2 regions of the Pseudoalteromonas galatheae genome follow, and region 2 is predicted to be linked to the other one. Evidence: predicted binding sites of a transcription regulator. Region 2 holds the regulator's gene; the other holds the start of a gene.

Region 1 (7,915 bases), 2.5 Mb from region 2:
CTAAATCACCCACTTTGTCGATAAGTTTAGCTTCAACATAAGAATGAATATCCTCATGTCCCGCGGTTGCTACACTACGCGGATCTGCAATCACTTCTTCTAAAAGCTGTTTCAGCGCTGAAATGATCTGCTGATGTTCGCTTTCAGTTAATACATCTACTTGCTTTAGCGCACCCGCCCAAGCGATAGAGCCAACAATATCTTGCTCTGCCAATTGATAATCAAATGGCAGAGAATCATTAAATTGCTTAAATGCCTCATCAGGACCTGATGAAAAACGGCCGCCCCATAATGCCATCTCGCTCTCCTACCTTAAGATTGCTTTTGCTTGTTTAACGCCGCTATCCGGCTAGATAGTGAGAATAGACGAATGAATCCCTCCGCATGAGATTGGTCATATACGTCATCTTCACCAAATGTGGCAAAATCTTCGCTGTATAAGCTATTGATTGATTGCTTTTGCACTGCATGCACATGGCCCTTATAAAGCTTAAGTACCACCTCGCCAGTTGCCTGCTGTGCGAAAGACTCTGCGGCAGCTAGAATTGAATCCTTCAGCGGAGTAAACCAGCGACCGTCATAAACTAACTGTGCAAACTCTTCACTAAGCGCGGTTTTCCATTTACGACAAGATTTGTCTAAGATCAGCTCATCAATCGCTTGTAATGCAGCCATCATCACAGTGCCACCTGGCGTTTCATAACAGCCACGAGATTTCATGCCGACTAGGCGGTTTTCCACGATATCGACACGACCAACACCGTGCTGCGCTGCAATCTCGTTTAACTTAACTAGACACTGATAAGGACTGTAACGCTCACCGTTAACACCTGTGATTTCACCCTTTTCGATTAATACAGATACATATTCAGGCTGATCCGGTGCGGCTTCTGGAGAATTAGTCATGGTCCAAACCTGATCGCTTGGCTCATTCCATGGATCTTCTAATTCTCCACCTTCGTGAGAAATATGCCAAGCATTGGCATCACGGCTATAAATTTTGGTGGCAGAGGCTGCACAAGGGATATTACGCTCGGCCAAATAGTCAAGCAGCGATTCACGACTTGATAGTGACCATTCACGCCATGGTGCGATCACTTTAAGATCAGGCGCAAGCGCTGAGAAGCAAGATTCAAAACGCACCTGATCATTTCCCTTGCCTGTACAACCATGAGAAAGTGCATCCGCGCCAACTTTACGAGCGATTTCAACTTGTGCTTTGGCGATAATAGGACGCGCCATTGAAGTGCCCAGTAAATATGTTCCTTCATAGATAGCGCCTGTTTTAAGGGTTGGATAAATGTAGTCGCTAACCATTTCTTCTTTTAAGTCGACGATATGGCACTCAGAGGCACCTGATGCGATTGCCTTTTCTTCAACCCCAACCAGTTCTTCTTCACCTTGACCTACATCGGCAACAAAGGCGACAACTTCGCAGCCATAGTTCTCTTTTAACCATGGTACAATCGCTGATGTATCTAATCCACCAGAGTAAGCCAGTACCACTTTTTTAATCTTGCTCATGTTCTTTAACCTCAAACGTAATCTTTGTTTAACAGCGATACCAGCAATGCGTTTTGGGCATGCATGCGGTTTTCAGCTTGTTGAATAATTTTTGACTTTGGCCCATCCATCACTTCGGAAGTAATTTCAAACTCACGATGTGCTGGCTGGCAGTGCAAAATGGTTTGTGCGCCACACGCTTCAACCAATTGTTGGTTGATTTGATATGGCATAAAGGTGTCTTTCACCTGCTCAATTGGCGTTTTATTCCCCATCGAAACCCAAGTATCAGCGTAGAGCACATTAGCGCCAGCCGCCGCCTCTACCCGATCGCTGACCAGAACCGAGGCACCATTTACCGCAGCAATTTGCTCAGCTTGCTTAACAATTTGTGCATCTGGAGAGTGGCCTTTAGGGCAAACCGCCACAAAATCAGTGCCTAGTGTAGCCGCAAGCAACATTAATGAATGTGTTACGTTGTTGCCTTCACCGAGATAAGCGATTTTGATCTGACTGACATCGTCATAGGTTTCAAATAAAGTGAGAAAATCAGCCAACGCTTGGCAAGGGTGATATAAATCACATAGACTATTCACAACAGGCACCGACGAAAACTCAGCGAGCGTTTCAAGCGTACTATGGTGATTTACGCGAGCCACAAGGCCATCGGCCCAAGTAGAAATATTAAGCGCAAAATCTTTGACAGATTCACGCGCCCCCATTGCGCCATTTTGCTGATCTAAATACACAGCATGGCCGCCTAATCTATGGATACCGATATCAAACGACAGCCTTGTTCTTAAGCTCGGCTTTTCAAATAGCGTGACTATCGACTTGCCAGCTAAGGCTTGGTTATATTCTTGCGGTTGATTTTTAATATTTTTTGCAAGCTTTAATAAGTTCAAAACTTTAGTTTGGTCTAATTCCAAACCAGTTAAAAAATGCTTAGTCATGGTGTTTTCCTACGGCAGAATTTGTGTACCTACGTGCTCACCATTGAGCAACGCAATTAAATTTTCTGGCTTTTGCCAGCTAGAGATGTACACCCCTCGTCGTAAGTGTTGGGCAGCGTGAAGACTGGTCTTAACTTTGACCTCCATCCCGCCCACAATGACCTTTTGCGCGATTAACGTTGAGATCTGTTCCGCGTTAAGTTGATTTAATGGCTGTTTATCGCCATCAAGTACCGCCTCAACATCAGTCATAAAAATAAGTTCTGCACCAAGTTTACTGGCGATAGCAGCCGCTGCTTCATCCGCATTCACGTTGTATAAATGGCCGTCAGCGCCAATACCAACTGAACTGACAACAGGCAATCTGTCAAACTCCAACACCGCTTCAAGCATACCGCCTTCGCTTGCTTCACAGCTACCTACGCGACCAAGCGCTTTAAGCTTTTGAGTTGTGCTAAACCCTGCATCATACAAACACAGTCCAACGGGCTTGAGCATGGCGGTAATGGCGTCCGCCATCAGTTGCTTGTTGGCACAGCCTGCAAGTGCACCAACAATATACGGCATTTGCTCTTGCGGACTGATCCGCAGTCCTTGATGTTTTGCAGTAGCAAAACCGGCATCACTCAACCACTTATCAACTAGCGCCCCACCACCATGAACAATCACAAACTGCTTGTGTGGTGCATCCTGTTGAATTTGCTTGATAGCTGAAAACAATGCTTGTGCTGCCCCCTCTTGATTCAACACCGCACCACCTAGTTTAATCACCCAAGTTTGCTTACTCATGCTACTACTCCTAAACCTTGATAATGCTCAAGTCCCGCCGCCAAGTTCATACACTGTAATGCTTGGCCTGCTGCCCCTTTAAGCAAGTTATCAATCGCGACAACCACGATCAGTTGATTGCCCTTTTGCTGCCAGCCAATATCAACAAAAGGCTGATTTTCAACGGCTTTAATTGATGGGAGTTGACTCCCCTTTAATCTGATCAACGGCTCATCGGCAAGCACCTGATAAGCAGCATCGACTTGATTTGGCGTGACATTTTCTTTCAGGGTGACGTAGATTGTTTCTAAGATACCACGTTTAAAGTTCCCTAAATGCGGTGTAAACAACACCGGGTGTTCAAGATATTTTTCTATTTCTGGACTATGTCTGTGCGTAAACAAACCGTATGGTGCAAGAGATACTTCGCAAAAGAGTGTGGCGACATTCGCTTTTCTACCCGCGCCAGTCACGCCAGAAACAGCATTGATGATAACTGGTTGCTCTGTTATCAAATCAGCTTGTTGTAATGGCTTGAGTGCATTGAGTGCCGCAGTCGGATAGCAGCCCGCGACCGCCACTAACTTTGCCGTTTTAATAGCATCGCCATACCATTCAGCTAACCCGTATTGCGCTTGCGCTAACCAGTCTTGATGTGGGTGAGAAAAACCGTAGTAAGTTTCGTAGTCTTCATTGCTAGATAAACGGTAACCTCCAGATAGGTCAAAAACCCGTTTGCCCATCTGTAAAAATACCGGTGCAAGTTCTACGCTAACTTTGTGATCCGTGCATAAACACACATAGTCCGATGATTGCTCTATCAACGAAAAAGCTTGCTCATTTAAGGGTTGCAGCTCAATATCTAGCAAGCCCGAATATTCTGGATATAAATCGCTGATGAATTTGTGTTTGTCTAAGCTTTGCTCAGATACAAAGCAATGCGCAAGTGTGAAGGCAGGATGCTTGGCAACCAGCTTAGCAAGCTCAGCGCCACTGTAGCCGCTCGCTCCGATTATAGATACTTTCAACATAGTGTTCTCAAGATTAAAAAAAGTTTGATTAGGATTGGTTCTGCTAATTGTTGAAGTCAAATCGTCGCATTGCTGCTCCAAAATATATTTATGCTAAAAAAGTGAATTGATATTCACTCTAAACATCTTTATATTTTTATGCAAGAACTTTGAATAAGTATTTTAGGAATTTTTATGAAATTGCCCGCTTTTATGGAAATGTATCAGCAACTGATCGCCGCGCCATCTATCAGTGCATTAGAAGAAAGTCTCAACATGAGTAATCAGAATGTGATCCAGCTACTCGCACAGTGGTGCGAAACGTTAGGGTTTACCGTCGAAGTAACAGAGCTTGAACATGCAAAAGGAAAATATAATCTAATTGCAAGACGAGGCAGTGGCGATGGTGGGTTAATGCTGGCTGGCCACACGGATACCGTTCCCTTCGACGATAGCCGCTGGCAATTCGATCCTTTTAAATTAAGCGCGCAAGATAATAAATTATATGGTCTTGGAAGCATTGATATGAAAGGTTTTTTTGCTTTCGTATTGAATGCAATCTCAGAGCTTGATGAATTACAGCAAAATGCTCCTATCATGATTTTAGCCACCGCCGATGAAGAAACCACCATGGCTGGTGCTCAGGAAATTGCGAAACATCCAAGCTTGAAACCGGCGCGCTGTATTATTGGTGAACCCACTGATATGGTGCCGGTATTTACCCACAAAGGGCATATGACGACCGCCATCCGTATCGTTGGTCGTTCAGGCCATAGCTCAGATCCAGAGCGCGGCTTAAATGCCATTGAAATCATGCACCAGGTGATTGCAAATTTATTAAAGTTAAGAGAAGAATTAAAGAATAAATATTCAACTCCACATTTTGCTATTCCTTACCCAACTTTAAACCTCGGACACATTCATGGCGGCGACAATGCCAACCGTATTTGTGGCTGTTGTGAACTACATATTGATATGCGTCCTTTGCCTGGCCTGAGTATCAAGGAACTACAAGCCATGCTTACGGCAGCGGTGGCCCCCATCAATACACATTATCCAAATAGTGTCTCGGTTATAGATATGCACGAGCCCATTCCGGCTTTTACCGGCTCAACGGATTCTGCTTTAGTGAAAATGGCTGAGCGCCTGTCAGGACAACAAGCAATTGCGGTAAACTATTGCACCGAAGCTCCATTTCTACAGCAGCTAGGCTGCGAAACTATCGTTATGGGACCAGGTTCAATTAATCAAGCACACCAACCCAACGAGTTTTTAGCAATGGAAAAAATCCAGCCAAGTCAGGATATAATTAAGCAGCTAATAAGAGAAAGTTGCTTTAGTTAATTATAACTAAAAAGGGCGCTCACTCGAGCGCCCTTTTTTCAGCTTTGCTTTAAAGGCTAGATTGGTGAGCCTGGCGGCATTTCAAGCGCCTTAAAGCTTTCAGGCCACTCTCCCGAATCTAAGTAGTGATTGATTTGCTGTGCGAGCATATGTTTAAACGCTTGATCAAAAGCAACATCGCTAAATACCGAGGACTGATTAAAGTCTTTCGCAACTTTTGCTAAATAAAACTTTAACTGCGCTTGCACTTCAGGTGCGACTTTATCGTTGTTACTCAGTTTTACAAGCTTGGTTGCACTTAGGTATTGCACTCGTTGCTGTAGCTTTTGAGCCATACCTTTGCTGCCTGATTGAGCAAATACCTGCTGATATAAAGCCTCTAAAAGTGCTTGAGTACCAAAATATTGAGTATCACGTGCATGCTGCTGTGCGAGACGATTTAATCGCTGTGGATTAAGCAGCAAGTCAAGGCTATGGAGTGCGGCAACTTCTGGTAATGCCATCGCATCTAGAGTTAGCCCTGTTCTCCCCTTGATACTTTCGCGAGTTTTATACTCACCGTAAGCCTTAGGAGGTATTAACGCCAAAATAGAGTCAGGAATAGTCAACGCCGCAGGTGAGAGCGTACTCAAAAGCGCATTGGCTGCATTTTGCTGTACCTCTTTAGCCACGACTTTCGCGCCTTTTATCACCTCGTCACCACGGACTTCATAGTCATAGTCCACGCCACCAATCAGTTTTACTGCGGCTTCAACTTGGTAACGGTGGAAAAGATACAGTGGGACCAGCTTCTCCTCTAGCTGCGACAGAGCAACTCCTTTTTGAATACTGTGAATACCAAAGCTATTCAACGCCTGCTTGCGGACATCCAGCACACGCAGTAATTCGGCTGCGGGATCTGCCCCATTATCCCAAAGGTGCGCCGTTGGATGCGCTCCGCCCTGTGCTCTGGCGTCTGAATCAGAGATAAACTCAAGCCCTTGCGCCTTATTTTCAGCGAGAATAGCTGCAAGCTCAGTGGCTTCATCAACGTCACCGAAATCACTATAACCATATTTAATCACTTGCGTATCCCACGCGCCCATGCCTTTTGCGTAGCCCTTGGTAATATCAAGTTGGCCATTTTCAAATCCTACTAGTGGATGTGGATAGTCCATGACTGACGCGCGATCCTTTACCGACGCTGAGAAGTTGTGTGCAATGCCCAACGTGTGGCCAATTTCATGTGCACTCAACTGACGAATACGGTCTAGCGCCATAGCATGAAGTCGCTCAGTCACTTCATTACCCTCAACAAATGGCGCAGAAAGTGCTTCGGCAATAAGAATATCTTGACGGACACGCAGCGAGCCTAGCGTCACGTGACCTTTTAAAATTTCACCGGTACGCGGGTCTATCACCGACGCGCCGTATGACCACCCTCGAGTCGCGCGATGCACCCATTGGATCACGTTGTAGCGAATATCCATAGGATCGGCATTTTCAGGGAGTACTTTGACTTGAAACGCATTTTTATAGCCTGCTGCCTCAAATGCTTGGTCCCACCATTTGGCACCATCAAGTAATGCAGTTTTGACAGGCTCAGGTACACCAGGATCAAGATAGTAAATAATTGGCTCTACGGCCTCCGAGACTTGTGCAGTTGGGTCTTTTTTCTTTAAGCGGTGGCGAGGAATGTAACGCACAAACATTGACTGTCCAAGCGCTGCAGAGTAATCCTTATGCTCGATACTCCAATAACCCGATTGCGGATGAAACGCACGTGGCTGGTAGTTATCGTCAGGCAGCTCAATTAAAGAATGGTGCTGATGTACTGTTAGCGTATAAGGTTCCGCACTCACCTGGCGTACATATTCACCAGGCTTTGTGCCTTTGAATGTCAACACGGCTTCCAGTTCTGTGTTTTTAACAAATGCCTTTGAACGCGACATAAACACAGCGCTGCGGCTTGAGTCTAAGCTAAAACTACCTTGATTACGATTTGCCAACGTGCGAGACACGCCATGCACGTCGCTGAGTAGATAAGGCGTGTAGTCAATTAGCACACTGTCTTTATCTTCTGCAACCACACTGAACCCGTGTAGAATGCTTGAAGCAAAAGCCTCTTTAACGCTTTGCTTTTCTGCCATATTATTCGCACTTGCGCGATAATAAGTGTTTATAGCGCGCAGCATTACCTTATTACCAAAACGCTCAAATTGAACTAAGTGCGTACCGCCTAACTGGCCACGGTCTAAGCCGATATCATTCGAACCCACACCATAAGGTAAACTATGCTGTAACAAGAAAGGAGCGTCTAGTTTGTCGATATCTAAGTAAAGTTTGCCGCTCGAATCA
Region 2 (7,915 bases):
TAGCCACCAGGAAAAATAATCCCTTGGTTCTCAGGTAATTGAACACAGGCACCACCCAGCGCATCTTGGCGCAATACCTGCTGGGTGCGGCAATTATAAATAAAATAACGCCACTGTTTTTCTCGGTAGGGAAGTAACTTTAACAGCACCATTTCGCCAACTTCGGCAAAACGTAAATCACAATCTGCAAGTGATTGGCTGGCGTCATCGACGGCTTCTTGATAAATACCTTCACCGCTTTGGGTATTGTTTTCTATTTTTACGGTGAGTTTGCCACCCGATACTTCAATAAACACTTTGTCGTTTACATTAATATGTGGGTGACGGCCTTCGACGTGATCGGCGCGGTCGGTTTTTTGCCATTCAAAGTCAAAGTTTTCCACTTCACCTATGTCACGCTCTCCTCGATTATCAATATAATCTAAGGTTTCGTCTTTGGCGATTTGCCAGCGGAACACACGAACATCGGAGAGCTTTTCGCCAATTTGAAATAGCGCAAAGAGCTTGTTTGATTTAACAAATAGATGTTGTAGCCGGGTGTCTTTGTAATATGTGTATAGTTCATCAAAGTCCCGTAAGAAACGTTGGTCAGTGAGGAATTTGGTTTCTTGCGGATAAGGTTCTATTTCGTAGTGGTCTTCTTGCAAGTGCAGCTTTTGTACGGTGAATACATCGCTGACTTGGGTATTTTGTTTAAGCCCCATAAACACATTGTAAGCAAAGATAAGCTTGTCGCCGATCAGCACGATATCGCGCGGTACACAGTTATGCTCAGTACGCACTCTTGCTCGACCTTTCACTTTAAGCTCGGTGCTTCCAAAAGTGTCAACACGCTGTTGGTTGAGTTTATCTATTTGGCTTTTTAGATCATTACCAAAGTTACCAAGTCGGCGCTTAATCAGTTGATAAGAGTCTTGTTCGAGCGTTCGCTCTGGCGCTTGTTGCGTTGCTTCCGTCATTCTTTACTTTCCTATTGTGCGCTGTCGCAAATGGGGGAGAGGAGCCAAGAAGATTGACTCCTCAAGGTTAATTACTCTAGTGGTTCGCTTTGTTTACTGCCATTTAACGAGCCGCCAAGTAACTTGAGTAGCTGCTGTTTGTCCGCATCTGAGCTATTACTTAGTTGTTGGAAGAACTTACTCATGTTGATGTTTTTTAGCGTTTCTGACGACGCATTAGCACCAGCTAATACCCCTTTTAGATCGTCCATCAAATTACGCTCACCGTTTAGGTGATCTTTGAATACGGTTTGTACCGTCTTACTTTCGCCGACTAAGCCGTCAATTGACTTGCCTACTGTGATGGCATTCATAAACTGGTTAAAGAACTGGCCGTCGCCGCCCATAAAGTTGATATCTGCACCGCTCAGCGCTTTACCTAATACTTCAGCCTGACTTGCAGAAACCTGCTTGTTCGCTTCGATATTCGCAAGCGTCAGTTCTTTCTGTTGGTTTAGCTGTAGTGTAAAGCCTTCGTATTCACGGGCGTCTTTATCCATCTTATTAAGTGCTTCCAGCTTCTCCGTAAGGCCTTTAGCTTCTGCCGACATCTTACGCTCAAGGTTGATAGCTTCTGCTTCACCTTGTTTTTCAATTGCCTCAGCCATTGCTGCTTGTACTTCAGCTTCTGCCAAACCAATTTCACGTTTGCCTTGTGCTTCGGCTTCACTTTGCTTCTTAGTTGCTTCAGCCATTGCTGCTTGTACTTCGGCCTCGGCACGGCCAATATCACGTTTACCTTGCGCTTCGGCTTCTAGTTTTTGCTGTAGCACTTTGGCATCTGTTTCGCCTTGTATCGCACTTGCAGTGGCTTTAGCCTTGATGATATCAGCCTCAGCAAGACCTGGTGCGGCAGCCTCAACCTGAGCAGCCTCTGCAAGAATTTTCTTCGACTCAGCGGTCTGGTTCGCAATACGCAGCTCCGCCGCAGCCATTTTTTCCATTTCTCGGGCTTTAAATTCAGCAGCTTGTTCTTTGGCTTTAGCTGCTTCAATATCTTTAACCAACGCCTCTTCGGCTTCTGCTTGAGCAAGAATAATTTTCGCTTGCTTTTCTCGTTCAGCTTCTGCAATACATTGTACGTCTTTGATACGCTCCTGTTCTTCAGCAACGGTTTTCTCTACGGCAACACGTTCGCGTTGGACATCGGCGATTTCTTTTTGCTCGACTTCCAGTGCTTTGGCTTTTTGGATACGTAAAATTTCGGTTTCGCGTTCGCGCTCAATAATTTCTATCTGGCGAGAGCGTGTGACTTTTTCTTCTTCGATGCCGAGTAAGCGAAGGCGATTTTGCTCTGCAACATCGATTTCACGCTGTTTATTGTGTTCTGCAATTGCAATTGCTTCGTCCGCTTTGAGGCGTGCTTCTTCGGCTTTTAAGCGCTCTTCATGCTTAACACGTTCAGCTTCTGCGGCTTCGCGAGCGCGCACTGATTCGATTTCACGGCGCTGTCTTGCGCTAGCGTCTTCTTTTTGTCTCTCGACTTCTGCGGCTTTTTCAAATGCTGCTTGGTTTTGGTTGTCGATTTGCGCTTTTTCATCGCATTTAAGCTGGTTAGTTTCCACGTTTTGGCGTGAGGTTTTTTCGGTAATACGGCGAATACCTTCAGCATCAAGAATGTTATTTGGATCTAACTTGTCGATTGAGGTTTGTTCAAGATAGTCAATTGCGACATCCTCTAACGTATAGCCAGATAAATCTTGTCCAATCACTTCTTTAATAGAATCTCGGAACTCGTTACGATGTGTAAATAGCTCCTCAAAATTCATGCGCTTACCAACGGTTTTCAAGGCTTCGGAGAATTTTGCCTCAAATAATGCTTGTAAGGTTTCTGGTGCCGAGGCACGTGCACAGCCAACTTGTTTCGCAACGCGTAGGATATCTTCTTTGTTTTCGTTTACGCGAATGTAAAAAGTGATGGCGATGTCAGCACGGATATTGTCTTTACAGATCAGGCCGCTATTTTCACGACGCTCCAATACCATGCGGTTAGTTGAAATATCCATGACTTCCATTTTATGGATCACGGGTAGCACAATGCCGCCCGTTGTTGTGACATCAGGCTCATTTTTCATCTTGTTGATGATCAATGCCTGACCCTGTTCGACCTTGCGGTAGAACTTTCCAATCAGAAGTAGAATGGCAAAAATAATGACGATGGATATGCCCACGATTGCGAGCACCGGTCCGAGGTTGTTTAGAAATTCCATGTTTTTTCCTGCGTTGCGCTATGTTGTTTGAGTTGGTACTAGCTATGCCAACTCGTTCCTAAATTCCGTTATTTTCCGTACTATTACCAAGGTTTAGCCACAATCGTGTAGCTATGTGTAAGGGGGTCATGTTCGATAAGTAAGGCATTGTCTCCTAGTGTGAAAGTGTTTTCTTCGTCCGAGCGCACTTCGATAAGTTGCTCTGTTCCTTGAATATATACTCTGGCTTGACCAAACGTGTTGTTAACTCTTGATGTTGCAATAACGCATTCGAGCCCAACCAGCGCTTGCTTTGATGTGGTTTCTTGGCTTTCGAAAAAGCGTCGTAGTGGCCTTACAATGACGGCGGTTAGTGGTAATGCAACAATGAGGCTAGCAAGCATAAATACCGTGCCCATCAGGTAGTAAAAAATGCCATTACCCAGCAGGTAAGCAAAAAACTGTTGCACATAAATACTGGTAATCCAGCCTAGCGCGATGATTAAACTCAATGAAATACTCACTGGGACACCACCAAAAGCGACCTCCCAAAAAGAACCAGAGCTTGCGCCTTCGGCTTCAATATCAACATCGCCTTCTAAGATATCGATATCAGCAAAACCAAGTAAAGCAATTAACCAGAACAACAGCACAATCAGTAGTAGTGTTGAAAAAATAACAGTGGGAAACGTAAATGCAGTATTTAAAAATTCCATTGCTGTTCCTTAGTTCCTTGTATTTCCATTTTTTGCGGTAGGGGGCCTATCAATGTTATTAGGTGTCTCTAATTTGTCAGAGCGATTGAATCCCCGTTCCGTATCATAGGATAGTGAGATGATTGAGTAAAGAGAATAGCGAGCAGATCCAATGAGCTTAAATGCCGCCGAAAATAAGCTATAGAAGCTAATCAATCAGCTTAAAAAACTATCCACGCGTAATGAGAAAATCCCACCTTGCGTTTCTAAAGTTGCCACACACGGACATATTATGTCAAACATTTTTTGCTGTAAAGATAAGCAGTTTATTCTGTTTATTGTAATAGTGAGAAAGCGTAATTGCTCAGAGGAAAGTACCAGAGTAAGTGCTAACTTGTGAGTCAGCACTAATAAAAATAACAGACTAAACGTTATCGAACAGGGTTTTTACTTTGTCTAAAGTAATGTCGATTTCAGAGACTTTTGCAGGCGCAATGAAAATCGTGTCGTCGCCAGCAATGGTACCTAATACGCCATCTGCGGTACCTAAAGAGTCAAGTAATCTTGCAATTAATTGTGCAGCCCCCGGGCTGGTTCGAATTATAATCATCATTTCGTTGTGCATAATATCAACGACTAACTGACGCAAAGGACTTTTTGCTGTCGGTACGCTCATTTCTGCGGGTAAACAGTAAACCATTTCTTGCTTAGCATTGCGTGTACGTACAGCACCAAACTTGCTCAGCATGCGCGACACTTTACTCTGACTGACATTGTCAAACCCTTGTTGTTTTAGAGCATCAACAATTTCGCCTTGAGAGCCAAAGTTTTCTTCTTTTAAAATGGCTTTAAATGCTTTGATAAGTGCTTCTTGTTTTTCTTGCGGCTGCATAGTCTGTCTTCTTTTACGGCTAATCTTTAAATTCTACACAAAACCACTAAGATTCCCAAATTTGCGCGACCAAAATGACAGTCGTAAAGCATAAATAGACAAAGTGTCGCGATCTTTACACTTTTATTTAAGACATTAGTCAAAAAATCTCGAAAATAACCGTGATTAATTTGTGTTTAACAGCGCTTTTCATTATCTTTACTGCACACTCAATTCCACCTTCAAATTATGGAGAATTCAAATGAAAGTTGCTGTATTAGGTGCCGCTGGCGGTATCGGTCAAGCTCTATCTTTATTGCTTAAAAATGGTCTTCCAGCTGGCTCTGAGTTAGCGCTTTATGACGTTGCACCTGTTGTACCTGGTGTTGCAGTTGACTTATCTCACATCCCAACTGCGGTAAAAGTAGCGGGTTATGGTAAAGACGACCTAGACCCAGCTCTTGCTGGTGCTGACGTAGTGCTTATCCCAGCTGGTATGCCTCGTAAGCCTGGTATGGACCGTGCTGACCTATTCAACGTTAACGCAGGTATCATCAAGACACTTGCTGAAGGTATCGTTAGAAACTGCCCTAAAGCACTTGTTGGTATCATCACAAACCCAGTAAATGGCACGGTACCAATCGTTGCTGAAGTGTTCAAAAAAGCAGGTACTTATGATCCAGCTCGCGTATTCGGTGTAACAACGCTTGACGTTATCCGCGCTGAAACTTTTATCGCAGAGCTTAAAGGTCTAGACGTTGCTGAAGTTAAGATCCCAGTAATTGGTGGTCACTCAGGTACTACAATTCTACCTCTACTTTCTCAAGTTGAAGGTGTTGAGTTCACTGACGAAGAAGTTGCTTCACTAACAACTCGTATCCAAAACGCGGGTACTGAAGTGGTTGAAGCTAAAGCGGGTGGCGGTTCAGCTACACTTTCAATGGGTGCAGCAGCAGCACGTTTCTGCTTCTCACTAGTGAAAGGCTTACAAGGTGAAGAAGTACTTGAGTACGCATACGTTGAAGGTAACACAGGCGACGCAACATTCTTTGCACAGCCAGTCATCCTTGGTAAAAACGGTGTAGAGAAGTTACTTCCTTACGGTGAGCTAAGCGCGTTTGAGCAAAAAGCAAAAGACGACATGCTAGCGACACTTGAAAAAGACATCAAAGAAGGTGTTGATTTCATGGCGTAAGCCAAATTGATACAAAAAAACCAGTCGCTTCACAGTGACTGGTTTTTTTTATGCTTGATTCTTCTTAGTGAAGAATACGTGCTCTGATAGTGCCTTCAACCGCACTTAACTCTTTCAACGCCACTTCAGAGTGGTCACTATCGACGTCGATAACCACGTAACCAATAGATTCATCCGTTTGTAGGTATTGCGCCGCTATATTGATACCGTGCTGAGCGAACGCTTGGTTGATTTGCGTTAGTACGCCTGGGCGGTTTACGTGTACGTGCAATAAACGACTTCGGTTTGATAATTCAGGTAGAGAAACCTCAGGGAAGTTAACAGCCGTGACTGTTGAACCGTTATCTGAATACTTCGCCAACTTACCCGCGACTTCCACACCGATGTTTTCTTGTGCTTCTTGGGTAGAACCACCAACGTGTGGGGTTAGCAGAGCATTATCAAACTCGCGTAGTGGTGAGACGAATTCTTCATGATTAGATTTTGGCTCAACGGGGAATACATCGATAGCAGCGCCGGAAAGTTTCTTAGCCGCTAATGCTTCAGCTAAGGCGTCGATATCAACAACCGTTCCACGTGATGCGTTAATTAGGATTGCGCCTTGCTTCATCACTTCAATTTCAGCCATGCCAATAAGATTTTTGGTTTGTGGCGTCTCTGGTACATGTAAACTGACTACGTCCGCTCTTTGCAGCAGTTGCGTAAGCGTGTGTAACTGCGTTGCATTGCCGAGCGTTAACTTATCTTCGATGTCATAAAACTCGACGTTCATACCGATATTCTCAGCCATAATGCCGAGCTGGGTGCCGATGTGACCATAACCGATAATACCCAGCGTTTTACCACGGGCTTCGTACGAGCCGTCGGCAGATTTATCCCACTCTCCGCGATGCGCTTTTGCGTTACGTTCAGGAACACGGCGCAGTAACAAGAGAATTTCACCTAATACGAGCTCGGCTACAGAGCGGGTGTTAGAAAATGGGGCGTTGAACACGGCAATACCACGTTTTTTAGCAGCATCTAAATCTACTTGGTTGGTGCCGATGCAGAAGCAGCCAATAGCGACCAGCTTTTCAGCCTGTTCTAGTACTGCCTCTGTAAGGTGGGTACGTGAGCGGATCCCGACAAAGTGAGCATCTTTGATCCGCTCGATCAGCTCAGGCTCCGGTAAGGATGTTTTAACGTAGTCTATGTTGCTATAACCGTTGCGCTTTAGTGTCTCAACGGCGCTTTGATGTACGCCTTCTAACAACAAAATTCGAATTTTATCCTTTGATAACGAAACCTTGCTCATCTGTAATCTCACTAGTTGATTTTAGGCCCTTCTGGAGTGCCTGTTATTACAACGTCAGCGCCACGTGCGGCAAATAAGCCGTTAGTCACAACGCCAACAATCTGGTTAATTTTTTCTTCAAGCGCTTTTGCTGCGCTAATTTCTAGGCCATGCACATCAAGAATGACATTGCCGTTATCTGTGATAACGCCTTGGCGGTAAACCGGATCGCCACCTAGTTTTAGTAACTCTCTTGCCACGTAGCTACGCGCCATTGGGATCACTTCAACAGGTAGTGGAAATGCGCCTAGCGTCTCAACATGCTTTGTATTATCAACGATACAAACAAATTTCTTGGCAACTGCTGCAACGATTTTCTCGCGCGTCAGTGCTGCGCCACCACCTTTTATCATTTCGTTGGTGCTATTGATTTCGTCTGCGCCATCGACATATACCGCAAGCTCTGACACATCGTTTAACTCGAAAACTTCAATACCAAGTGCTTTTAGCTTCTCTGTTGAAGCTTCAGAGCTTGATACTGCCCCTTTGATTTGATCCTTGATACTGCCAAGCGCATCAATAAAGTGGTTTACCGTTGAGCCTGTACCAACCCCAACAATGGTGTTTTCTTCTACATAGTTCAAAGCTGCCCATGCTGCGGCTTTTTTCATTTCATCTTGAGTCATAACGCTAC

What was found. Region 2 encodes ArgR, which controls arginine synthesis, uptake and breakdown. Its sites were predicted from a motif close to ANTGAATANNTATTCANT; they were not measured.
Region 1: argC (N-acetyl-gamma-glutamyl-phosphate reductase) is a predicted target of ArgR. The motif match lies at 4,356-4,373, and genes of this name have one in related genera.

Annotation. Positions count from the first base shown of each region.
Region 1 is NZ_PNCO02000001.1:3,189,223-3,197,137, forward strand. Features, by position in the region: gene argH (argininosuccinate lyase) at 1-298, opposite strand, end outside; gene CWC29_RS14180 (argininosuccinate synthase) at 313-1,524, opposite strand; gene CWC29_RS14185 (ornithine carbamoyltransferase) at 1,536-2,456, opposite strand; gene argB (acetylglutamate kinase) at 2,466-3,245, opposite strand; gene argC (N-acetyl-gamma-glutamyl-phosphate reductase) at 3,242-4,252, opposite strand; gene argE (acetylornithine deacetylase) at 4,430-5,578, shown strand; gene CWC29_RS14205 (zinc-dependent metalloprotease) at 5,635-7,915, opposite strand, start outside.
Region 2 is NZ_PNCO02000001.1:648,365-656,279, forward strand. Features, by position in the region: gene CWC29_RS02780 (DNA repair ATPase) at 1-959, opposite strand, end outside; gene CWC29_RS02785 (hypothetical protein) at 1,031-3,208, opposite strand; gene CWC29_RS02790 (OB-fold-containig protein) at 3,292-3,903, opposite strand; gene argR (transcriptional regulator ArgR) at 4,307-4,774, opposite strand; gene mdh (malate dehydrogenase) at 5,016-5,948, shown strand; gene serA (phosphoglycerate dehydrogenase) at 6,013-7,242, opposite strand; gene rpiA (ribose-5-phosphate isomerase RpiA) at 7,254-7,907, opposite strand.